DNA from 3 places in the Cytobacillus sp. Bva_UNVM-123 genome. Region 1 is predicted to be linked to each of the others. Evidence: a T-box and tRNA genes for the amino acid it is inferred to sense, from the RefSeq annotation. Region 1 holds a T-box; the other regions hold tRNA genes.

Region 1 (7,936 bases):
GGGAAACAGATGGACACGGAAGATGGTTTACTTGGGAATTAGAAAATACTAAATAAAAATAGCTGCCTCTTAATCGAAAAACGATATAGGAGGCAGCATTTATTTTTGAAGCAAGTGATTAAACTTAGTAGAAGCCATATCCATATGGTGAATACGGTCCGAAAGGTCCTGGGCCTGGAAAATATGGTGGTGGATAGGCATATGGAACGCCATAAAATGGACGAGACGCCAAAGCAGCTCCAATCCCCCCACCCAGTAAACCACCGAGTAAGCCACCAACAAATGGAGCGAAAAGAAAAAAACCCCTTTCATCCGGTCCAACTACTGGCACAGGTTGCATCCCGCGATAATAATACATGTGGGTAACCTCCTAATCATATTCTTATACTTCTTCATATGCAATTTGATAATGTTTTGAGTGGGCAACAAGCAAATTAGTTCGGGAAGAAAAGTAAGCTTTTTATGTTTATGGAACTTTTTTTAAGATTTTTACGTTATAGTAGTTAGGAAGGAATTACAATTTTGGAGGCTTAATTTATGGATTTTGCAGAATTAGTAACAATCTTTAAATATTTTATTTTAGGATTAATTCAAGGCTTTACAGAACCTATCCCCGTTTCCTCAAGCGGACATGTGATTATTGGACAAAAACTATTAGGCGTCGAACAGAGAGGATTAACCTTTGAAATTTTAACGAATACTGCCTCACTCATCGCTATTTGTTTTATCTTTCGCGAGGATATAAAACGATTAATCGTCAATACATGGCAATTTATGTTTGCGAAAAAAGAAGAAGGCAAATCTGATTTTATGTTCGTTTTGTATATTATCATTGGAACAATTCCAGCTGCTATATTAGGTGTTCTATTCAATGATGTAATTGCTGAATATTTCACATCTCCTTATACGATCGGGGCCACTTTACTCGTTACTGGTGTAGCTCTATGGCTAATTCGCAATCTTCGAGGTGTTAAAAGAGATGGTGATTTATCCTTTAAAGATGCATTGATTGTTGGATTAGCACAAGCGGTTGCTCTTATACCTGGGATTAGCCGTTCAGGTGCAACCGTCATTACTTCCATTGCAATGGGGATGAAGCAAGATACTGCTTTGCGATTTTCATTTATGCTTTATATTCCTATTAGTCTCGGAGGAATGATTTTAGGGATTTCAGACTTAATAAACAGTCCTGACATTGGCACTCTAGCAATGCCCTATATCGTTGCCTTTATTGCTACATTATTCATGACATACTTTGCAATGAGATGGTTTATGGGGATTATGGCGAAAGGGAATTTAAAATATTTTGCGTACTATTGTTTCGTTGTCGGTACCCTATTACTCTTCTTTGCGTCAAAATTAGGTTAGTAGAGGTGAAATTTTGTCTTTTCCGTTCTATTATTTATTAATAAGCCAATCTTCTACTAAATTGGCCTATTCTCTTTATACAATGACAATCATTACATTCCTTTATCAGGAAACAAATTCTGCGACCTTCGCGTCAGCCGTAACAATCATTAGCATGCTTTCACAATTAATGAGCGGATCAACCGTTCCGCTCATGATGGAAAAACATTCATTAAAAAGGATTCTATTATTATCTCAAGCTAGTCAATTAATCATATATGCATGTATCATCATTACGTTATATTTCATTCCGAGTCCAATAAACTATATTTTACTACTATTGCTTTTGGCGCTTATTTCTTTCTTTAATGGGTGGACAACTCCATCAAGGAGTGCGTTAATTCCGGAAATTGTGTCGAAAGATAAGTTGGTCAATGCTAACAGTATTTTATCAACAACTGACCAAACTTTATTATTGCTTGGCTGGTCTGCTGGTGGTGCACTTATTGTTTATTTTGGCCATTTTAACGTCATCTTGATAACGATTGCCTTGCTGCTCATTTCGATTATCTCTTTGTTTTTTTTAAAAACGAAAGCACAGACCATTAAACAGAAGGAACATAAAAGTAAATTTGATACTTTAAAAGAAGGCTGGAAGATCGTTTTCAAGCACCCGACATTAAGCACGATTACGAAAATGGACATAATCGAATTATTTGGAGGCAGTATTTGGATTGGTGCTGTAACTCTTGTCTTCGTTCAAGAAGCTTTAGGACAGGATGAAAAATGGTGGGGGTATATTAATTCTGCCTACTATGCGGGCACGATTATTGGTGGTATTTTAGTATGGAAGCTATCAAAATATATTCATAAATCACTAGTGACATCGATTATTATCGGTTCTATCGGAGTGGCAATCTTAACCATTATCTACTCTTTCGTTAGTGTTCCATTTATTGCTTTACTATTAGTTATCTTAATGGGCCCACTTTATCAGATTAGAGATATTGCCCAAAATACATTTATCCAAAACACCATTGATAAAGATGTTTTAGGCAAATATTTAGCTTCAAAGGCAACGATCAATCAAGCCGTATTTAGCTTATCAGTCTTTATTATCGGCTTGCTAGTTGACCTGATTAGTGCGAGATTTGTCTATCTCTTCTCGGGTTTATTATTACTATGTTCTGCCATCTACGGATATGTTAAATTAGTACAAAAAAAATCTTGACCAACTTTTACTTGGTCAAGATTTTTTTCTAGCCCATTATCGTTTTGGAATTAAAATTTCATCTACTATCCCATATTCCTTTGCTTCTACAGCACTCATAAAAAAGTCGCGGTCTGAATCTTCGGCTATTTTTTCCACTGGCTGACCTGTTCGCTCAGAGACAATCTCATTTATATGATCTCTAAGCTTTAATATCCTTCGAGCAGAAATTTCGATCTCTGTCGCTTGCCCACGTGCTCCTCCAAGTGGCTGATGAAGCATAATTTCACTATTCGGCAGTGCATACCGCTTTCCTTTCGTCCCAGCAAGCAGGAGCATAGCTCCAAAAGATGCCGCCATGCCAGTACATATTGTTCTTACATCAGGTTTAATAAATTGCATCGTATCAAAAATAGCAAAGCCTGCCGAAGTGGAGCCGCCTGGACTATTAATATATAACGAGATATCTTTATCTGGATCTTCTGCAGCTAACAACAATAATTGTGCCACGACATTATTTGCCAAATGATCGGTAATTTCTTCCCCAATCATAATAATCCGATCTTTTAAAAGACGAGAGTAAATATCATATGAACGTTCTCCACGCCCCGATTGTTCAATCACATAAGGGATTGTACTCATAAACATAAACGACCTCTCTTTCCATTTTAATTGGCTATGCTGCCATAGAAAGGATGGTTGCAGGAGTGCTTTGTAAACTTTTTGATTGGCGACTCATAAGCTTTGGAACGAAAGATTCATTAGAAATAGAATGAATAGCAGGCAGTGCCTTTATTAAGACTGACGGATCTTGTGCCAGTAATGATTCATAAAAAAGCACTGGAAGTATGTTATATTCTTCATCACTCCAAAAAGGTGCTACATCATAAGCGTGATTTTCTGTCAGCCGTTTTTTTGCTCGATGCAAACTGCTTTTCACCGCTGTTTCTGAAATCTCAAGCAGTTCAGCAATTTCATTTGCTTTATATTGAAATGCTTCTTTAAGCATGAAAATCACCGCTTGCTTCGGCGTAAAACGTTGGATAAGCTTTTCAACCGTTTCGATAATGGTCGGCTCTTTCACAGAATTGACTTCAGACTCTTCTTCATTCGCTTCTTGCTTTCGTTTGCGAAGTGTATCAATCCAATGATGATAAGCAATTTTATTCAGTAATGCGGCACTCAGTTTATGATGACTCCGATAATGCTTGATAGCCTTTAAAATGGCTTCTTGGGCGATATCTTCCCCGTCCCATTTATTTTTGGAGAGAAAACAGCAATATCGGAAAAGCCCTGGATAAAGCTCTATAAATAGATTGTCATTCATTTCTTCATACTGCTTGTTCTTTTCGCTTAGTTTGCCATTCATTTTTTTACTCACTCCTTTCACACCTTCCTACCTTTAAAACGGATGAAAAGTCCAGAAAGATACGGGTTAAATAAAAATGATCAATTAATATGCTTTTGCCCAATAAACAAGCTGATCAGCTTCTTTTTCACAAACTACACATGTATTGCCTAGCTTACTTTGCTCAAAAGGAATACATCTTGAAGTAGCACCTGTCTCCTCTTTTATTTTATCCTCACAGCTTTGATCTCCACACCACATTGCTTGAACAAATCCTGTTTTCGTTTGAAAAATTTCTTTAAATTCAGCAAAGCTCTTAGCAGTATATGTTTTTTGCTGACGATTTTGTTTAGCCTTTTCAAACAATTGTTGTTGAATATCTTCTAAAACATTAATAATTTGCGTTTCTAACTGTTCAATTGCTACGACAATCTTTTCACCTGAATCTCTTCTAACAAGCACGACTTGTTTATTTTCAATATCCTTAGGACCCACTTCTAACCGTAGTGGTATGCCCTTCATTTCATATTCATTAAATTTCCATCCAGGTTTTTTATCACTCGCATCAATATCCACTCTTACTACTTGAGATAAGGACTTCTTTAACTCGTAAGCATAATCGAGAACCCCTTCTTTATGCTGAGCGATCGGTACAATCATGACTTGAATTGGCGCAGCTTTTGGCGGAATAACGAGACCTCTCTGATCTCCATGCACCATGATCATTGCCCCGATAATTCGTGTCGTGAAGCCCCATGATGTTTGCTGAACATATTGAAGCTTTCCATCTTTATCTGTATATTGAATGCCAAAGGCTTTGGCAAAACCATCTCCTAAATGGTGAGAGGTTCCTGATTGCAATGCTTTTCCATCATGCATGATGCTTTCTATCGTATATGTATATTTCGCACCAGCGAATTTTTCTTTCTCCGTTTTCTGCCCTTTTATGACGGGAATGGCCAACACATTCTCACAAACATCTGCATATACTTCAAGCATCTTAATCGTTTCCTCAAGTGCTTCTTCATCTGTTGCATGGCAAGTATGGCCTTCCTGCCATAAAAATTCTAACGTCCGAAGAAATGGACGTGTCGTCTTCTCCCATCTTACAACATTTGCCCACTGATTGTAGAGCTTTGGCAAATCCCGATATGAATGGATAATATTCTTATAATGCTCACAGAAGAGTACCTCAGAAGTTGGGCGCACACATAAGCGCTCTGTTAATTCCTCTGTACCCCCATGTGTAACCCATGCAACTTCTGGTGCAAATCCCTCAATATGATCCTTTTCCTTTTGCAATAAGCTTTCAGGTATAAACAATGGCATATAAACATTTTCATGACCTGTTTCTTTAATACGAAAATCAAGCTCATTTTTAATATTTTCCCAAAGAGCAAAGCCGTAAGGACGGATAATCATTGATCCTCGAACACTAGAATAATCAATTAAATCAGCTTTTGTGACAACGTCTGTGTACCATTGTCCAAAGTCTTCCTCCATATCTGTAATATCTTTAACAAATTCTTTTCCCATGTTTAACACCTCTTCTTTAAGATTGGTTCATTCTCGTTTTTTACCTATAAAAAATAAAAAAGCCTCGCTCCAAAATAGGGACCAAGGCCTGGCGGTACCACCCTAATTCAAAGCAAAGCTTTACACTTATTTCATGATATCGGATGTATATCCGCTGTATTCTTCAATCGATACAGAACTCAGAGGCAGGTTCAAGCAACTGTTTATAGGAACTTTCAGCATTTGTTCCCTCTCTAGAATAAACTAAGTTTGCCTTACTATTCCTCTTCAAAGTTTAAGTTATTTTTTTGAAATTATATAAATTTTAGGATCGTTTGTCAATATTCTTATTTAAACGTATTCTTCATACTAAATTAGTCATTTTAGTACGCTATTAAACATCTACTTTCCTTTTATTTCAAAAATCCCCTTTTGCAACAATATGCAAAACGGGATCACTATCATTTATTACCAAGCTTGCTCAACTGGCACATAATTGTAGCCAAGATCTTTAGCAACTGCCTCATATGTTACATTTCCATTTACTACGTTTACACCTCGTAATAATGCAGCATTATCCTCAACTGCTTTTTTAACACCCTTATTTGCAATTTGTAATGCATATGGGATGGTAACATTTGTTAAAGCAATTGTCGATGTTCTAGGAACAGCCCCAGGCATATTCGCAACTGCATAATGAACAACGCCATGCTTTTCATAAGTTGGATTGTCGTGTGTTGTAATATGGTCAACTGTTTCAAAAATTCCACCTTGGTCAACTGCCACATCAACAACAACTGAGCCAGGAGACATTGTTTTAACCATTTCCTCTGTCACAAGCTTCGGTGCTTTTGCTCCTGGAATGAGAACCGCTCCGACAACAAGGTCACTTTCCTTTACAGATTGTGCAATATTAAATGGATTAGACATCAATGTTTGAATGCTGTCTCCAAAAATATCATCAAGCTGGCGAAGACGTTCTGGGCTTAAATCAATAATCGTTACTTTCGCACCTAATCCAATCGCCATTTTTGCAGCATTGATTCCAACAACGCCGCCACCAACGATTGTTACTTTCCCACGATTAACGCCAGGAACGCCTGCTAACAAGATTCCTTTGCCTCCATTTGTTTTTTGTAAAAACTGTGCACCAATTTGCGTTGCCATCCGTCCAGCCACTTCACTCATTGGAGTAAGCAATGGCAATGTGCGATTCAATTCAACTGTCTCATAAGCAACAGCTGTAACACCTTTTTCAACTAAAGCCTTTGTTAATTCTGGCTCAGCTGCTAAATGCAAGTAAGTAAATAAGACTAATCCTTCACGGAAATATGTATATTCTGATTCTAATGGTTCTTTTACTTTCATAACCATTTCTGCTGCCCATGCATCAGATGCAGACGAAACAATTTCTGCTCCTACTTCTTTATAATCTTCATTCGAAAATCCGCTACCAACACCTGCTCCTGTTTCAATTAAAACTTGATGACCAGCATTAACAAGGGTATACACACTAGCAGGAGTCATTGCCACCCGATTTTCATTATTCTTAATTTCCTTTGGAACACCAATAATCATTGAAACTACCCCCTACAAAATATTCCATTATTTTAAAACTATTTACTCTATAATAATAAATTATAGCGTTATGAACGTCAATCATAGCACTAAATATACACTATGCTATTTCCTATCTATTATTCCATTCATTTTCAATTTCAACTTCTTTTAGGAAAGTTGTAAGAAATCCACTTTCTTTGCCGAATGGCAACTTGTTTTGTCAGACAGGAAGGAATCAGAAATCAGAGAGAGAATTCTTCTTAAAAAGGAGGGAGCGTGTTGAATACAGCTACGGTTGCAAAGTTGTTGAAGGTTTCACCAAGCACGATTCAGCGTTGGGTGAAACAGCTTGATTTGGATATGGAACGGAATGAACTCGGGCATTACATTTTTACAGAGGAGGATATCACCCTTCTAAAAAATGTTCAGGAACAAATCAATAACGGTATCATTTTACAAGATGTGACTATCAAAAAGAAAAAAGTCCGCAAAGGCAAATTAAACACTCCAGTAAACACTGACGGAATGAACGATCTTCTAGCGAAAATCGAATTAATAGAGCATACCATTACCCAAAAAGCAGATGGGGTTGTATCCTACCAGCTTTTGCAGCATCGACGTGAAATTGAAGATTTGCAAAATGACGTATTAAAATTAACGGAACGGATTGAAAGCTTGCAATTAATTCAAAACGAAATGATACATTCCAAAACGGACGAAAATGTAATTATATTTGATAAAAAGAAGCCAAATCGAAAATTAAAAAAGAAAAATATTATTAGTTCCCTATTTGGATTTTAAAAGCAGCCTCTCATGAAGCTGCTTTTTTAGTTATTTACTTTCGTTTTTTTGCCGACAGCTTTTGATACCAAAATGAGTGGCGAGGCTTTACTTAATCTACATCCAGATTGCTTTTTCGGAGACGACGGTTGATTTGATTCCCGGTTGTTAACCTT
Region 2 (7,936 bases), 1.9 Mb from region 1:
TTAACAGAGGAATTAAGTAGTCAAATTCAAAAGGCTGTTAAACTGCAGGAAATTGAAGATTTATATCGCCCATACAAACAGAAAAGAAGAACGAAGGCGACAGTTGCGAAGGAAAAGGGATTGGAACCTTTTGCTGAATGGCTGCTAACCTTTCCGTTTGCAACATCTCTTGAAGAAAAGGCAAACGAATTTCTTTCAGATGAGAAAGAAGTACTTACGGCAGAAGATGTAATAGCAGGTGCGAAGGACATTATTGCAGAATGGGTGTCAGATGACGCAGATACTCGAAAGTGGGTTCGCTACGAAACAGCCAAAAAAGGCATGATTGAGTCAACCGTAAAAGATGCTTCAAATGATGAGAAAAAAGTATTTGAAATGTATTATGAATACGAAGAGCCGATCGCTAAAATTGTACCTCATCGAACGTTAGCATTAAACCGTGGTGAAAAGGAAGATATCTTACGAATTGCCATCAAACCAGATATCGAATTTATCTTGAAATACCTCCACAAAAAGTGGATAAAGAATGAACAATCTCCTGCTGCGGTATTTGTAAAAGAGGCATATGAAGATGGCTATAAGCGACTAATTCAGCCATCCATTGAGCGCGAGATTCGCAATGAGTTAACGGAAAAAGCAGAAGAGCAAGCGATTATGATTTTTTCGGAAAATTTACGAAAATTATTATTGCAGCCACCTTTAAAAGGGAGAGTGGTGTTGGCAGTCGATCCAGCATACCGGACTGGTTGTAAGCTCGCAGTAGTTGATGAAACAGGGAAAGTTCTCAAAATTTCTGTCATTTATCCGCATCCGCCTGTTTCTAAAGCGAAAGAAGCGAAAGCACAAATCATTGAAATTTTAACGACATTTAAAGTGAAAATGGTTGCCATTGGAAATGGAACAGCTTCTCGAGAAACAGAACAGTTTATTGCTGACATTTTGAAAGAAATGAAGGACGAAATTTACTATTTAATTGTCAATGAAGCAGGAGCGAGTGTTTATTCCGCTTCAGATTTAGCAAGAGAGGAATTTCCTGAGCTTCAAGTAGAAGAAAGAAGTGCGGTTTCTATTGCCCGCCGTCTGCAAGACCCATTGGCAGAATTAGTAAAAATCGATCCGAAGTCTGTTGGTGTAGGACAATATCAACACGATGTTTCTCAAAAGCGACTCTCGGAATCATTAACATTTGTTGTAGAAACAGCTGTTAACCAAGTAGGAGTAAACGTTAATACGGCTTCATCATCATTGCTGCAATATGTAGCAGGGTTATCAAAGACGGTTGCGAATAATATTGTAAAAATGCGTGAAGGGGAAGGAAAGTTCGAAAATCGTAAGCAACTTAAGAAGATTCCACGCCTTGGAGCGAAAACATATGAGCAAGCAATTGGATTTTTACGAATTATTGATGGGACAGAACCATTAGATCGGACAGGAATCCACCCGGAAAGTTACCCGGAAGTAACAAAGCTGCTTAAAAATTGTGGTTTTAAAACAAAAGATTTAGGTAATCAAGCATTAAAAGACGCACTCTCAAAGCTCGATGTTTCAGAAACTGCGCAAGAACTTGGAATTGGTGAGTTAACATTAAAGGATATTATCGTTGCATTAGTAAGACCAGAACGGGATCCACGAGATGATTTACCAAAACCTCTTTTAAAGAAAGATGTACTCCAATTAGAGGACTTGCATGCTGGGATGGAGCTTCAAGGAACCGTTCGTAATGTGGTCGATTTCGGTGCTTTTATTGATGTTGGTGTCAAACAAGATGGACTTGTTCATATATCTAAATTAAGTCGTCAATTTGTGAAACATCCGTTAGATGTTGTTTCAGTTGGCGATGTTGTAACGGTATGGGTTGATTCTGTTGATAAGAATAAAGGAAGAGTAGCCTTAACGATGCTCTCCCCGACTGAATAAAGGAAATACGGATATAGGTAGGTTGTCTAGCTGCGAGTAAACATTAAGTTCATGCTCGCAGCTTTTTTCTTTTCGGTGTTGTTTTATACGTCGCTGACCAAGGCGCTGGAGCTTTTCTATGAGCAATGTTTTTTTCTATAGAAAAACCAGCATTGATTCAATAGTTTTATTTGAGAACGATCTTTTTCCAAAAAAGCACGTTGAATTTGATTTTGGAACCATACAGGCATTTTGAGTACCTCCCTGATGTTAATCAAATAAAATGGCACAGATATCACTTTACCATTGATATATGTTCGTTGTTTTTTACTGGGCAACCCGTTTGGAAAAGCTTACTTGAATGTGAGTGCAAGCACGAATTCAAAAACACTGCCCATTATTAAGGGTATATATAATGTATGCTATAATAGGTTGTCATGTTCGCACTATTAATGAAGGGAATAGAAAAAGATGGATGATTTGGAATTGCAAAGGCTTGTTGAGAATATCTCTATGAAGAGCTTTCGTAAGCAATTTAGACATAAAGCATATTTCAATCCGAGACTTCGTTCTACAGGCGGGCGCTATATGTTAGACACCCATCATATTGAAATAAATAGGAAGTATTTTGAGCAGCTAGGTCATAATGAATTATGTGGTATTATTAAGCACGAGCTTTGTCATTATCATCTTCATATAGAAGGAAAAGGATATAAACATAAAGATCAAGACTTCAAGTTTTTAATGAAAGAAGTTGGAGCACCACGTTTTTGTTCGGTTCTGCCTGATCAGCCTAGAAGAAATGTAAGTCGTAAAGTAATCTTTTATATTTGTAAAGACTGTGGACAAGTCTACAAACGAAAGAAAAGAATGAACACGCAAAAATACGTATGCGGGAAATGTAGGGGGAAATTAATGATGAAACAGGAATTAACGATAGGATAAATATAGATGTTTGCATTTAAAAAATAATGTTATTCCAGTGTAAGATTTTTTAAAAAAACATTCTTGACTTTTAATAGGCAAGTTTTTATAATTGGAAGAGTCGAAAAGATGATAGTTATTCCGCAGTAGATTGCGGAAGCTAGCAGTTCAGAGCGATTCTTCAAAGAAAGGCTAGCTGTAGCAATCTGCGACAAAGACCGTAGGGCTTTGGAGCACAACTATTACTACTAGTTAACTTTAAAAGTTAACATTAACTATTCCGCAGTAGCTCAGTGGTAGAGCATTCGGCTGTTAACCGAACGGTCGTAGGTTCGAATCCTACCTGCGGAGCCATTTTGGGGAAGTACTCAAGAGGCTGAAGAGGCGCCCCTGCTAAGGGTGTAGGTCGCGCGAGCGGCGCGAGGGTTCAAATCCCTCCTTTTCCGCCAGAATATTCAAAAAATACGGCCCGTTGGTCAAGCGGTTAAGACACCGCCCTTTCACGGCGGTAACACGGGTTCGAATCCCGTACGGGTCACCAGATACGCTATGACACCTTATTTTAGTGAGGTTAGTATAGAACCAAGGTGTTATAAACTAGACATACTTAATTGGTCCGGTAGTTCAGTTGGTTAGAATGCCTGCCTGTCACGCAGGAGGTCGCGGGTTCGAGTCCCGTCCGGACCGCCATCTTATAATGAAGTTCATTTCCGGATTTATTTTAAATATCGACAATTGAAGATTTATTATTTATAAATATGTCTGCGGTAATTATTTATTGGGCTATAGCCAAGCGGTAAGGCAACGGACTTTGACTCCGTCATGCGCTGGTTCGAATCCAGCTAGCCCAGCCATTTTTTTATTTTATGATGAGCCATTAGCTCGGTCGGTAGAGGATTTTAAAAGATTACAGCTACGAAGCAAATCTTCAGTGAATGGTAAGCTTTTAAAATCTGCAACAAATCACAAAGGGATTTGACGCACGTTTATTACCGCAAATAAAGTTTAGGAAACAATATTTTATTAGAGCCATTAGCTCAGTCGGTAGAGCATCTGACTTTTAATCAGAGGGTCGCAGGTTCGAATCCTGCATGGCTCACCATTTTTTTTGCGGGTGTGGCGGAATTGGCAGACGCACTAGACTTAGGATCTAGCGCCGCGAGGCGTGGGGGTTCGACTCCCTTCACCCGCACCAATAATTACTAGTTGAATATCATGCTAATTAATGATATAATGAATTTCGTCGCTTAATTATGCGGTCGTGGCGGAATGGCAGACGCGCTAGGTTGAGGGCCTAGTGGGGGCAACCCCGTGGAGGTTCAAGTCCTCTCGGCCGCACCAAAAAAAACTGTTGACAATTTAAACAGTATGAAATATACTAGATAAGTCGCTTTGAGAATGCGCCCGTAGCTCAATTGGATAGAGCGTCTGACTACGGATCAGAAGGTTATGGGTTCGACTCCTTTCGGGCGCGCCATTTTAAAACGCAAACGCGATTAGTAACAACTTAGAAAAGACTCCTCATATTAAGCTCGGGAAGTAGCTCAGCTTGGTAGAGCACTTGGTTTGGGACCAAGGGGTCGCAGGTTCGAATCCTGTCTTCCCGACCATTTAAAATATTTGCGGGTGTAGTTTAGTGGTAAAACCACAGCCTTCCAAGCTGTTGATGAGGGTTCGATTCCCTTCACCCGCTCCAAATGAAATTACAAGCAATGTTTAATAGTTATTGGGTTTTCTTCATTAAAAACCTTGCTCCTGCGCCGTAGCATACCCGAGGAAGTGACTCCTCACCTCGTCGCAAAGCTCCATGAAGTTATTCGTGGAAGGTTATTCATGAAGATAAATCATAGAAGTAGCTTTGTTCTTTGAAAACTGAACGAACAAAAACGTCAACGTTAAATCTTTAGTCTTTTTTGAAAAGACAATTTATGAGCTAATCAACTCGCATCTTATCGCGTATTAACGCGCAGTAATATCCTTGCGGATAACTGCCCGTAAATACCCGATTGATTCGACTAACCATCACGGGGAAAAACACTCCGCGAAGGAAGTCTCATCTTATTGGAGAGTTTGATCCTGGCTCAGGACGAACGCTGGCGGCGTGCCTAATACATGCAAGTCGAGCGAACTTGCGGGAGCTTGCTCCCAAAAGTTAGCGGCGGACGGGTGAGTAACACGTGGGCAACCTGCCTGTAAGACGGGGATAACTTCGGGAAACCGGAGCTAATACCGGATAACTCTTTTCCTCCCATGAGGAAAAGCTGAAAGATGGCTTTAGCTATCACTTACAGATGGGCCCGCGGCGCATTAGCTAGTTGGTGAGGTAACGGCTCACCAAGGCAACGATGCGTAGCCGACCTGAGAGGGTGATCGGCCACACTGGGACTGAGACACGGCCCAGACTCCTACGGGAGGCAGCAGTAGGGAATCTTCCGCAATGGACGAAAGTCTGACGGAGCAACGCCGCGTGAGTGATGAAGGTTTTCGGATCGTAAAACTCTGTTGTTAGGGAAGAACAAGTATCGGAGTAACTGCCGGTACCTTGACGGTACCTAACCAGAAAGCCACGGCTAACTACGTGCCAGCAGCCGCGGTAATACGTAGGTGGCAAGCGTTGTCCGGAATTATTGGGCGTAAAGCGCGCGCAGGTGGTTCCTTAAGTCTGATGTGAAAGCCCCCGGCTCAACCGGGGAGGGTCATTGGAAACTGGGGAACTTGAGTGCAGAAGAGGAAAGTGGAATTCCACGTGTAGCGGTGAAATGCGTAGAGATGTGGAGGAACACCAGTGGCGAAGGCGACTTTCTGGTCTGTAACTGACACTGAGGCGCGAAAGCGTGGGGAGCGAACAGGATTAGATACCCTGGTAGTCCACGCCGTAAACGATGAGTGCTAAGTGTTAGGGGGTTTCCGCCCCTTAGTGCTGCAGCAAACGCATTAAGCACTCCGCCTGGGGAGTACGGCCGCAAGGCTGAAACTCAAAGGAATTGACGGGGGCCCGCACAAGCGGTGGAGCATGTGGTTTAATTCGAAGCAACGCGAAGAACCTTACCAGGTCTTGACATCCTCTGCCAACCCTAGAGATAGGGCTTTCCCCTTCGGGGGACAGAGTGACAGGTGGTGCATGGTTGTCGTCAGCTCGTGTCGTGAGATGTTGGGTTAAGTCCCGCAACGAGCGCAACCCTTGATCTTAGTTGCCAGCATTCAGTTGGGCACTCTAAGGTGACTGCCGGTGACAAACCGGAGGAAGGTGGGGATGACGTCAAATCATCATGCCCCTTATGACCTGGGCTACACACGTGCTACAATGGATGGAACAAAGGGCTGCGAGACCGCGAGGTTAAGCCAATCCCATAAAACCATTCTCAGTTCGGATTGCAGGCTGCAACTCGCCTGCATGAAGCCGGAATCGCTAGTAATCGCGGATCAGCATGCCGCGGTGAATACGTTCCCGGGCCTTGTACACACCGCCCGTCACACCACGAGAGTTTGTAACACCCGAAGTCGGTGGGGTAACCTTTTGGAGCCAGCCGCCTAAGGTGGGACAGATGATTGGGGTGAAGTCGTAACAAGGTAGCCGTATCGGAAGGTGCGGCTGGATCACCTCCTTTCTAAGGAAAATGAAGTGGAAACTTCATAAAAAGACGTCATTTGTTCGTTCGGTTTTGAGAGAACAATCTCTCTTAATTGTCTTACGTAAGTAAGATGAAATAGCTGCTTAACTTTATATTAATTCGTGAATGTAAAGAGTATTTGCTCCTGCGCCACAGCATATTCGAGGAAGTAATTCTTCAGCTCGTCGCAAGGCAGCACGAAGCTTTATCTTAGAAGCTTATTCACGATGTGATTGAAGTCAGTAGCCTCGTTCCTTGAAAACTAGATAATGAAAGAAGAAGAAAAACCGAGTAATCGCCATTTTAGTATTTCTCTCTATTATTTAATAGAGTAAAAACCAATCACGAGCGTAATTGCTAGTTAAAACTAGTCTATTTACAAACCGTGAGGGCAATGAGAAGCAAGCAGATCGAGGAATCGAGTGAGGAAACACCGGAACGTACGTAGTTTGTACGTGAGGATGTTGACGAGTGAAGATGACGAAGAGATGCGCAGCTTATCATTGACCGAACAAGGTTAAGTTAGAAAGGGCGCACGGTGAATGCCTAGGCACTAGGAGCCGATGAAGGACGGGACTAACACCGATATGCTTCGGGGAGCTGTAAGTAAGCTTTGATCCGGAGATTTCCGAATGGGGGAACCCGCTGTTCGTAATGGAACAGTATCTTTACCTGAATACATAGGGTAGAGAAGGCAGACCCGGGGAACTGAAACATCTAAGTACCCGGAGGAAGAGAAAGCAAACGCGATTCCCTGAGTAGCGGCGAGCGAAACGGGATTAGCCCAAACCAAGAGGCTTGCCTCTTGGGGTTGTAGGACACTCTACACGGAGTTACAAAGGAATGAGGTAAATGAACAGGTCTGGAAAGGCCGGCCAGAGAAGGTAAAAGCCCTGTAGTTGAAACTTCGTTCCCTCCAGAGTGGATCCTGAGTACGGCGGGACACGTGAAATCCCGTCGGAAGCAGGGAGGACCATCTCCCAAGGCTAAATACTCCCTAGTGACCGATAGTGAACCAGTACCGTGAGGGAAAGGTGAAAAGCACCCCGGAAGGGGAGTGAAATAGTTCCTGAAACCGTGTGCCTACAAGTAGTCAGAGCCCATTAACGGGTGATGGCGTGCCTTTTGTAGAATGAACCGGCGAGTTACGATTACATGCGAGGTTAAGTTGAGAAGACGGAGCCGCAGCGAAAGCGAGTCTGAATAGGGCGAATGTAGTATGTGGTCGTAGACCCGAAACCAGGTGACCTACCCATGTCCAGGTTGAAGTCCAGGTAACACTGGATGGAGGACCGAACCCACGCACGTTGAAAAGTGCGGGGATGAGGTGTGGGTAGCGGAGAAATTCCAATCGAACTTGGAGATAGCTGGTTCTCTCCGAAATAGCTTTAGGGCTAGCCTCATGTAGTAAGAGTCTTGGAGGTAGAGCACTGTTTGGACTAGGGGCCCCCATCGGGTTACCGAATTCAGACAAACTCCGAATGCCAAAGACTTATCCATGGGAG
Region 3 (7,936 bases), 1.1 Mb from region 1:
TCCCATGAGGAAAAGCTGAAAGATGGCTTTTGCTATCACTTACAGATGGGCCCGCGGCGCATTAGCTAGTTGGTGAGGTAACGGCTCACCAAGGCCACGATGCGTAGCCGACCTGAGAGGGTGATCGGCCACACTGGGACTGAGACACGGCCCAGACTCCTACGGGAGGCAGCAGTAGGGAATCTTCCGCAATGGACGAAAGTCTGACGGAGCAACGCCGCGTGAGTGATGAAGGTTTTCGGATCGTAAAACTCTGTTGTTAGGGAAGAACAAGTATCGGAGTAACTGCCGGTACCTTGACGGTACCTAACCAGAAAGCCACGGCTAACTACGTGCCAGCAGCCGCGGTAATACGTAGGTGGCAAGCGTTGTCCGGAATTATTGGGCGTAAAGCGCGCGCAGGTGGTTCCTTAAGTCTGATGTGAAAGCCCCCGGCTCAACCGGGGAGGGTCATTGGAAACTGGGGAACTTGAGTGCAGAAGAGGAAAGTGGAATTCCACGTGTAGCGGTGAAATGCGTAGAGATGTGGAGGAACACCAGTGGCGAAGGCGACTTTCTGGTCTGTAACTGACACTGAGGCGCGAAAGCGTGGGGAGCGAACAGGATTAGATACCCTGGTAGTCCACGCCGTAAACGATGAGTGCTAAGTGTTAGGGGGTTTCCGCCCCTTAGTGCTGCAGCAAACGCATTAAGCACTCCGCCTGGGGAGTACGGCCGCAAGGCTGAAACTCAAAGGAATTGACGGGGGCCCGCACAAGCGGTGGAGCATGTGGTTTAATTCGAAGCAACGCGAAGAACCTTACCAGGTCTTGACATCCTCTGTCAACCCTAGAGATAGGGCTTTCCCCTTCGGGGGACAGAGTGACAGGTGGTGCATGGTTGTCGTCAGCTCGTGTCGTGAGATGTTGGGTTAAGTCCCGCAACGAGCGCAACCCTTGATCTTAGTTGCCAGCATTCAGTTGGGCACTCTAAGGTGACTGCCGGTGACAAACCGGAGGAAGGTGGGGATGACGTCAAATCATCATGCCCCTTATGACCTGGGCTACACACGTGCTACAATGGATGGAACAAAGGGCTGCGAGACCGCGAGGTTAAGCCAATCCCATAAAACCATTCTCAGTTCGGATTGCAGGCTGCAACTCGCCTGCATGAAGCCGGAATCGCTAGTAATCGCGGATCAGCATGCCGCGGTGAATACGTTCCCGGGCCTTGTACACACCGCCCGTCACACCACGAGAGTTTGTAACACCCGAAGTCGGTGGGGTAACCTTTTGGAGCCAGCCGCCTAAGGTGGGACAGATGATTGGGGTGAAGTCGTAACAAGGTAGCCGTATCGGAAGGTGCGGCTGGATCACCTCCTTTCTAAGGAAAATGAAGTGGAAATTTCATAAAAAGACGTCATTTGTTCGTTCGGTTTTGAGAGAACAATCTCTCTTAATTATCTTGCGTAAGTAAGATGAAATAGCTGCTTAACTTTATATTGATTCGTGAATGTAAAGAGTATTTGCTCCTGCGCCACAGCCTATTCGAGGAAGTAATTCTTCAGCTCGTCGCAAGGCAGCACGAAGCTTTATCTAAGAAGCTTATTCACGATGTGATTGAAGTCAGTAGCCTCGTTCCTTGAAAACTAGATAATGAAAGAAGAAGAAAAACCGAGTAATCGCCATTTTAGTATTTCTCTCTATTATTTAATAGAGTAAAAACCAATCACAATTCTTGCGAATTGTGAGGGTAATGAGAAGCAAGTAGATCAAGGAACCAAGTGAGTGAACCCCGGAGTGTGCATCAGCACATGAGGAGGTGAACGAGCGTAGGTGACGCAGAGATACGCCGCTTATCATTAGCCGAACAGGTTAAGTTAGAAAGGGCGCACGGTGAATGCCTAGGCACTAGGAGCCGATGAAGGACGGGACTAACACCGATATGCTTCGGGGAGCTGTAAGTAAGCTTTGATCCGGAGATTTCCGAATGGGGGAACCCGCTGTTCGTAATGGAACAGTATCTTTACCTGAATACATAGGGTATAGAAGGCAGACCCGGGGAACTGAAACATCTAAGTACCCGGAGGAAGAGAAAGCAAACGCGATTCCCTGAGTAGCGGCGAGCGAAACGGGATTAGCCCAAACCAAGAGGCTTGCCTCTTGGGGTTGTAGGACACTCTACACGGAGTTACAAAGGAATGAGGTAAATGAACAGGTCTGGAAAGGCCGGCCAGAGAAGGTAAAAGCCCTGTAGTTGAAACTTCGTTCCCTCCAGAGTGGATCCTGAGTACGGCGGGACACGTGAAATCCCGTCGGAAGCAGGGAGGACCATCTCCCAAGGCTAAATACTCCCTAGTGACCGATAGTGAACCAGTACCGTGAGGGAAAGGTGAAAAGCACCCCGGAAGGGGAGTGAAATAGTTCCTGAAACCGTGTGCCTACAAGTAGTCAGAGCCCATTAACGGGTGATGGCGTGCCTTTTGTAGAATGAACCGGCGAGTTACGATTACATGCGAGGTTAAGTTGAGAAGACGGAGCCGCAGCGAAAGCGAGTCTGAATAGGGCGAATGTAGTATGTGGTCGTAGACCCGAAACCAGGTGACCTACCCATGTCCAGGTTGAAGTCCAGGTAACACTGGATGGAGGACCGAACCCACGCACGTTGAAAAGTGCGGGGATGAGGTGTGGGTAGCGGAGAAATTCCAATCGAACTTGGAGATAGCTGGTTCTCTCCGAAATAGCTTTAGGGCTAGCCTCATGTAGTAAGAGTCTTGGAGGTAGAGCACTGTTTGGACTAGGGGCCCCCATCGGGTTACCGAATTCAGACAAACTCCGAATGCCAAAGACTTATCCATGGGAGTCAGACTGCGAGTGATAAGATCCGTAGTCAAGAGGGAAACAGCCCAGACCACCAGTTAAGGTCCCAAAGTATACGTTAAGTGGAAAAGGATGTGGAGTTGCTTAGACAACCAGGATGTTGGCTTAGAAGCAGCCACCATTTAAAGAGTGCGTAATAGCTCACTGGTCGAGTGACTCTGCGCCGAAAATGTACCGGGGCTAAACGTATCACCGAAACTGTGGATGGACACCGTATGGTGTCCGTGGTAGGAGAGCGTTCTAAGGGCGTTGAAGCTAGACCGTAAGGACTAGTGGAGCGCTTAGAAGTGAGAATGCCGGTATGAGTAGCGAAAGATGGGTGAGAATCCCATCCACCGAATGCCTAAGGTTTCCTGAGGAAGGCTCGTCCGCTCAGGGTTAGTCGGGACCTAAGCCGAGGCTGAAAAGCGTAGGCGATGGACAACAGGTTGATATTCCTGTACCACCAAATTACCGTTTGAGCAATGGGGGGACGCAGGAGGATAGGGTAAGCGCGCTGCTGGAATAGCGCGTCCAAGCAGTTAGGCTGATAATGAGGCAAATCCCATTATCGTGAAGGCTGAGCTGTGACGGCGAGGGAAATAGAGTACCGAAGTTCCTGAATCCACACTGCCAAGAAAAGCCTCTAGCGAGGTAACAGGTGCCCGTACCGCAAACCGACACAGGTAGGCGAGGAGAGAATCCTAAGGTGAGCGAGAGAACTCTCGTTAAGGAACTCGGCAAAATCACCCCGTAACTTCGGGAGAAGGGGTGCTCATTTGGGTGAATAGCCCGGATGAGCCGCAGTGAATAGGCCCAGGCGACTGTTTAGCAAAAACACAGGTCTCTGCGAAGCCGCAAGGCGAAGTATAGGGGCTGACGCCTGCCCGGTGCTGGAAGGTTAAGAGGAGGGGTTAGCGTAAGCGAAGCTCTGAATTGAAGCCCCAGTAAACGGCGGCCGTAACTATAACGGTCCTAAGGTAGCGAAATTCCTTGTCGGGTAAGTTCCGACCCGCACGAAAGGCGTAACGATCTGGGCACTGTCTCAACGAGAGACTCGGTGAAATTATAGTACCTGTGAAGATGCAGGTTACCCGCGACAGGACGGAAAGACCCCGTGGAGCTTTACTGTAGCCTGATATTGAATTTCGGTACAGCTTGTACAGGATAGGTAGGAGCCTAGGAAGCCGGAGCGCCAGCTTCGGTGGAGGCATCGGTGGGATACTACCCTGGCTGTATTGAAATTCTAACCCGCGCCCCTTATCGGGGCGGGAGACAGTGTCAGGTGGGCAGTTTGACTGGGGCGGTCGCCTCCTAAAGAGTAACGGAGGCGCCCAAAGGTTCCCTCAGAATGGTTGGAAATCATTCGTAGAGTGTAAAGGCACAAGGGAGCTTGACTGCGAGACCTACAAGTCGAGCAGGGACGAAAGTCGGGCTTAGTGATCCGGTGGTTCCGCATGGAAGGGCCATCGCTCAACGGATAAAAGCTACCCCGGGGATAACAGGCTTATCTCCCCCAAGAGTCCACATCGACGGGGAGGTTTGGCACCTCGATGTCGGCTCATCGCATCCTGGGGCTGTAGTCGGTCCCAAGGGTTGGGCTGTTCGCCCATTAAAGCGGTACGCGAGCTGGGTTCAGAACGTCGTGAGACAGTTCGGTCCCTATCCGTCGTGGGCGCAGGAAATTTGAGAGGAGCTGTCCTTAGTACGAGAGGACCGGGATGGACGCACCGCTGGTGTACCAGTTGTCTTGCCAAAGGCATAGCTGGGTAGCTATGTGCGGACGGGATAAGTGCTGAAAGCATCTAAGCATGAAGCCCCCCTCGAGATGAGATTTCCCATAGCGCAAGCTAGTAAGACCCCTGAAAGATGATCAGGTTGATAGGTTTGAGGTGGAAGCGTGGTGACACGTGGAGCTGACAAATACTAATCGGTCGAGGACTTAACCAAAAACGAAAAGCGGAAGTGCCTTGCTTAGGGGCGACAAGCTTAAGACGAGACGGCGAGAAGGTTGTACTTTAACCTTCTTGACGGATTGGCTTAAGACCTCGAGCCCCTAGGCACTGGAGCTGGACACGCTTTAAGATTACTCTTTCTTCTTCTTATTATCTAGTTTTGAGGGAACGAAACCTCAATTTAATAAAAAGTTTAGTGGCGATAGCGAGAAGGTCACACCCGTTCCCATCCCGAACACGGAAGTTAAGCTTCTCAGCGCCGATGGTAGTTGGGGGCTCTCCCCCTGTGAGAGTAGGACGCCGCTAAGCTTTTAATATGGAGGATTAGCTCAGCTGGGAGAGCATCTGCCTTACAAGCAGAGGGTCGGCGGTTCGATCCCGTCATCCTCCACCATAATGAGCCGGCCTAGCTCAATTGGTAGAGGATTCTGGAAGCTTGCAGTCCGGAGCTTTACGTCCTCGAATAGCTAGCTGGAGGAATCTGCAACAAATCACACAGGGATTTGCCGCACATATACTAATGCTATTTAAATTCTAAACATATATTTCATATGCCGGCCTAGCTCAATTGGTAGAGCAACTGACTTGTAATCAGTAGGTTGGGGGTTCAAGTCCTCTGGCCGGCACCAGATTTTAAAAGATTACAGCCACGAAGCTTTTCTTCAACGAATGGTAAGCTTTTAAAATCTGCGACAAAGACCAAAGGGCTTTGGAGCATATTTATTACTACTATCAAAATTCAGTTTTTAAAACTTTGAATTTGAGCCATTAGCTCAGTCGGTAGAGCATCTGACTTTTAATCAGAGGGTCGCAGGTTCGAATCCTGCATGGCTCACCACTTTAAATATGCGGGTGTGGCGGAATTGGCAGACGCACTAGACTTAGGATCTAGCGCCGCGAGGCGTGGGGGTTCGACTCCCTTCACCCGCACTTTTCATAATATGCGGAAGTAGTTCAGTGGTAGAACACCACCTTGCCAAGGTGGGGGTCGCGGGTTCGAATCCCGTCTTCCGCTCCATAATGTGCCGGGGTGGCGGAACTGGCAGACGCACAGGACTTAAAATCCTGCGGTAGGTGACTACCGTACCGGTTCGATTCCGGTTCTCGGCACCATTATATTGCGCCCGTAGCTCAATTGGATAGAGCGTCTGACTACGGATCAGAAGGTTATGGGTTCGACTCCTTTCGGGCGCGTTTGTTTTTTCGGGAAGTAGCTCAGCTTGGTAGAGCACTTGGTTTGGGACCAAGGGGTCGCAGGTTCGAATCCTGTCTTCCCGACCACTAAATTTACGGGGCCTTAGCTCAGCTGGGAGAGCGCCTGCCTTGCACGCAGGAGGTCAGCGGTTCGATCCCGCTAGGCTCCACCAAAAAAACAAAAAAGTTGTTGACATGATATTTCAAACATGTTATCATTGAAAAGTCGCTTTAGAGTGATGGAGTAAAAACAACTTACTGAAAAACAATGATAAATTGTAATCAGTAGCCTTGTTCTTTGAAAACTGAACGAACAAAAACGTCAACGTTATTCTTTAGTCTTTTTTGAAAAGACAATTTATGAGCTAATCAACTCACATCTTATCGCGTATTAACGCGCAGTAATATCCTTGCGGATAACTGCCCGTAAATACCCGATTGATTCGACTAACCATCACGGGGAAAAACACCCCGCGAAGGAAGTCTCATCTTATTGGAGAGTTTGATCCTGGCTCAGGACGAACGCTGGCGGCGTGCCTAATACATGCAAGTCGAGCGAACTTTTGGGAGCTTGCTCCCAAAAGTTAGCGGCGGACGGGTGAGTAACACGTGGGCAACCTGCCTGTAAGACGGGGATAACTTCGGGAAACCGGAGCTAATACCGGATAACTCTTTTCCTCCCATGAGGAAAAGCTGAAAGATGGCTTTTGCTATCACTTACAGATGGGCCCGCGGCGCATTAGCTAGTTGGTGAGGTAACGGCTCACCAAGGCCACGATGCGTAGCCGACCTGAGAGGGTGATCGGCCACACTGGGACTGAGACACGGCCCAGACTCCTACGGGAGGCAGCAGTAGGGAATCTTCCGCAATGGACGAAAGTCTGACGGAGCAACGCCGCGTGAGTGATGAAGGTTTTCGGATCGTAAAACTCTGTTGTTAGGGAAGAACAAGTATCGGAGTAACTGCCGGTACCTTGACGGTACCTAACCAGAAAGCCACGGCTAACTACGTGCCAGCAGCCGCGGTAATACGTAGGTGGCAAGCGTTGTCCGGAATTATTGGGCGTAAAGCGCGCGCAGGTGGTTCCTTAAGTCTGATGTGAAAGCCCCCGGCTCAACCGGGGAGGGTCATTGGAAACTGGGGAACTTGAGTGCAGAAGAGGAAAGTGGAATTCCACGTGTAGCGGTGAAATGCGTAGAGATGTGGAGGAACACCAGTGGCGAAGGCGACTTTCTGGTCTGTAACTGACACTGAGGCGCGAAAGCGTGGGGAGCGAACAGGATTAGATACCCTGGTAGTCCACGCCGTAAACGATGAGTGCTAAGTGTTAGGGGGTTTCCGCCCCTTAGTGCTGCAGCAAACGCATTAAGCACTCCGCCTGGGGAGTACGGCCGCAAGGCTGAAACTCAAAGGAATTGACGGGGGCCCGCACAAGCGGTGGAGCATGTGGTTTAATTCGAAGCAACGCGAAGAACCTTACCAGGTCTTGACATCCTCTGTCAACCCTAGAGATAGGGCTTTCCCCTTCGGGGGACAGAGTGACAGGTGGTGCATGGTTGTCGTCAGCTCGTGTCGTGAGATGTTGGGTTAAGTCCCGCAACGAGCGCAACCCTTGATCTTAGTTGCCAGCATTCAGTTGGGCACTCTAAGGTGACTGCCGGTGACAAACCGGAGGAAGGTGGGGATGACGTCAAATCATCATGCCCCTTATGACCTGGGCTACACACGTGCTACAATGGATGGAACAAAGGGCTGCGAGACCGCGAGGTTAAGCCAATCCCATAAAACCATTCTCAGTTCGGATTGCAGGCTGCAACTCGCCTGCATGAAGCCGGAATCGCTAGTAATCGCGGATCAGCATGCCGCGGTGAATACGTTCCCGGGCCTTGTACACACCGCCCGTCACACCACGAGAGTTTGTAACACCCGAAGTCGGTGGGGTAACCTTT

The links. A T-box is a leader RNA that pairs with one kind of tRNA and senses whether it is charged. The one in region 1 lies ahead of proS (proline--tRNA ligase), so its partner is inferred to be a tRNA-Pro.
Region 2: it encodes a tRNA-Pro, which carries the amino acid that the T-box ahead of proS (proline--tRNA ligase) is inferred to sense. The anticodon was not compared.
Region 3: it encodes a tRNA-Pro, which carries the amino acid that the T-box ahead of proS (proline--tRNA ligase) is inferred to sense. The anticodon was not compared.

The regions. Positions count from the first base shown of each region.
Region 1 covers NZ_CM177772.1:4,165,234-4,173,169, forward strand. The annotation lists gene KDN24_RS21400 (DUF2332 domain-containing protein) at 1-56, shown strand, start outside; gene KDN24_RS21405 (hypothetical protein) at 125-358, opposite strand; gene KDN24_RS21410 (undecaprenyl-diphosphate phosphatase) at 538-1,368, shown strand; gene KDN24_RS21415 (MFS transporter) at 1,382-2,578, shown strand; gene clpP (ATP-dependent Clp endopeptidase proteolytic subunit ClpP) at 2,615-3,199, opposite strand; gene KDN24_RS21425 (sigma-70 family RNA polymerase sigma factor) at 3,234-3,938, opposite strand; gene proS (proline--tRNA ligase) at 4,011-5,441, opposite strand; T-box leader at 5,515-5,721, opposite strand; gene ald (alanine dehydrogenase) at 5,889-6,998, opposite strand; gene KDN24_RS21440 (MerR family transcriptional regulator) at 7,257-7,781, shown strand.
Region 2 covers NZ_CM177772.1:827,299-835,234, forward strand. The annotation lists gene KDN24_RS04060 (Tex family protein) at 1-1,917, shown strand, start outside; gene cmpA (cortex morphogenetic protein CmpA) at 2,034-2,147, opposite strand; gene KDN24_RS04070 (SprT family protein) at 2,368-2,841, shown strand; tRNA gene KDN24_RS04075 (tRNA-Asn) at 3,100-3,174, shown strand; tRNA gene KDN24_RS04080 (tRNA-Ser) at 3,179-3,269, shown strand; tRNA gene KDN24_RS04085 (tRNA-Glu) at 3,287-3,361, shown strand; tRNA gene KDN24_RS04090 (tRNA-Asp) at 3,434-3,510, shown strand; tRNA gene KDN24_RS04095 (tRNA-Gln) at 3,600-3,674, shown strand; tRNA gene KDN24_RS04100 (tRNA-Lys) at 3,847-3,922, shown strand; tRNA gene KDN24_RS04105 (tRNA-Leu) at 3,931-4,015, shown strand; tRNA gene KDN24_RS04110 (tRNA-Leu) at 4,076-4,161, shown strand; tRNA gene KDN24_RS04115 (tRNA-Arg) at 4,221-4,297, shown strand; tRNA gene KDN24_RS04120 (tRNA-Pro) at 4,354-4,430, shown strand; tRNA gene KDN24_RS04125 (tRNA-Gly) at 4,443-4,516, shown strand; rRNA gene KDN24_RS04130 (16S ribosomal RNA) at 4,879-6,428, shown strand; rRNA gene KDN24_RS04135 (23S ribosomal RNA) at 6,947-7,936, shown strand, end outside.
Region 3 covers NZ_CM177772.1:98,771-106,706, forward strand. The annotation lists rRNA gene KDN24_RS00490 (16S ribosomal RNA) at 1-1,362, shown strand, start outside; rRNA gene KDN24_RS00495 (23S ribosomal RNA) at 1,852-4,787, shown strand; rRNA gene rrf (5S ribosomal RNA) at 4,985-5,101, shown strand; tRNA gene KDN24_RS00505 (tRNA-Val) at 5,111-5,186, shown strand; tRNA gene KDN24_RS00510 (tRNA-Thr) at 5,346-5,421, shown strand; tRNA gene KDN24_RS00515 (tRNA-Lys) at 5,555-5,630, shown strand; tRNA gene KDN24_RS00520 (tRNA-Leu) at 5,641-5,722, shown strand; tRNA gene KDN24_RS00525 (tRNA-Gly) at 5,736-5,810, shown strand; tRNA gene KDN24_RS00530 (tRNA-Leu) at 5,817-5,905, shown strand; tRNA gene KDN24_RS00535 (tRNA-Arg) at 5,913-5,986, shown strand; tRNA gene KDN24_RS00540 (tRNA-Pro) at 5,997-6,073, shown strand; tRNA gene KDN24_RS00545 (tRNA-Ala) at 6,084-6,159, shown strand; rRNA gene KDN24_RS00550 (16S ribosomal RNA) at 6,477-7,936, shown strand, end outside.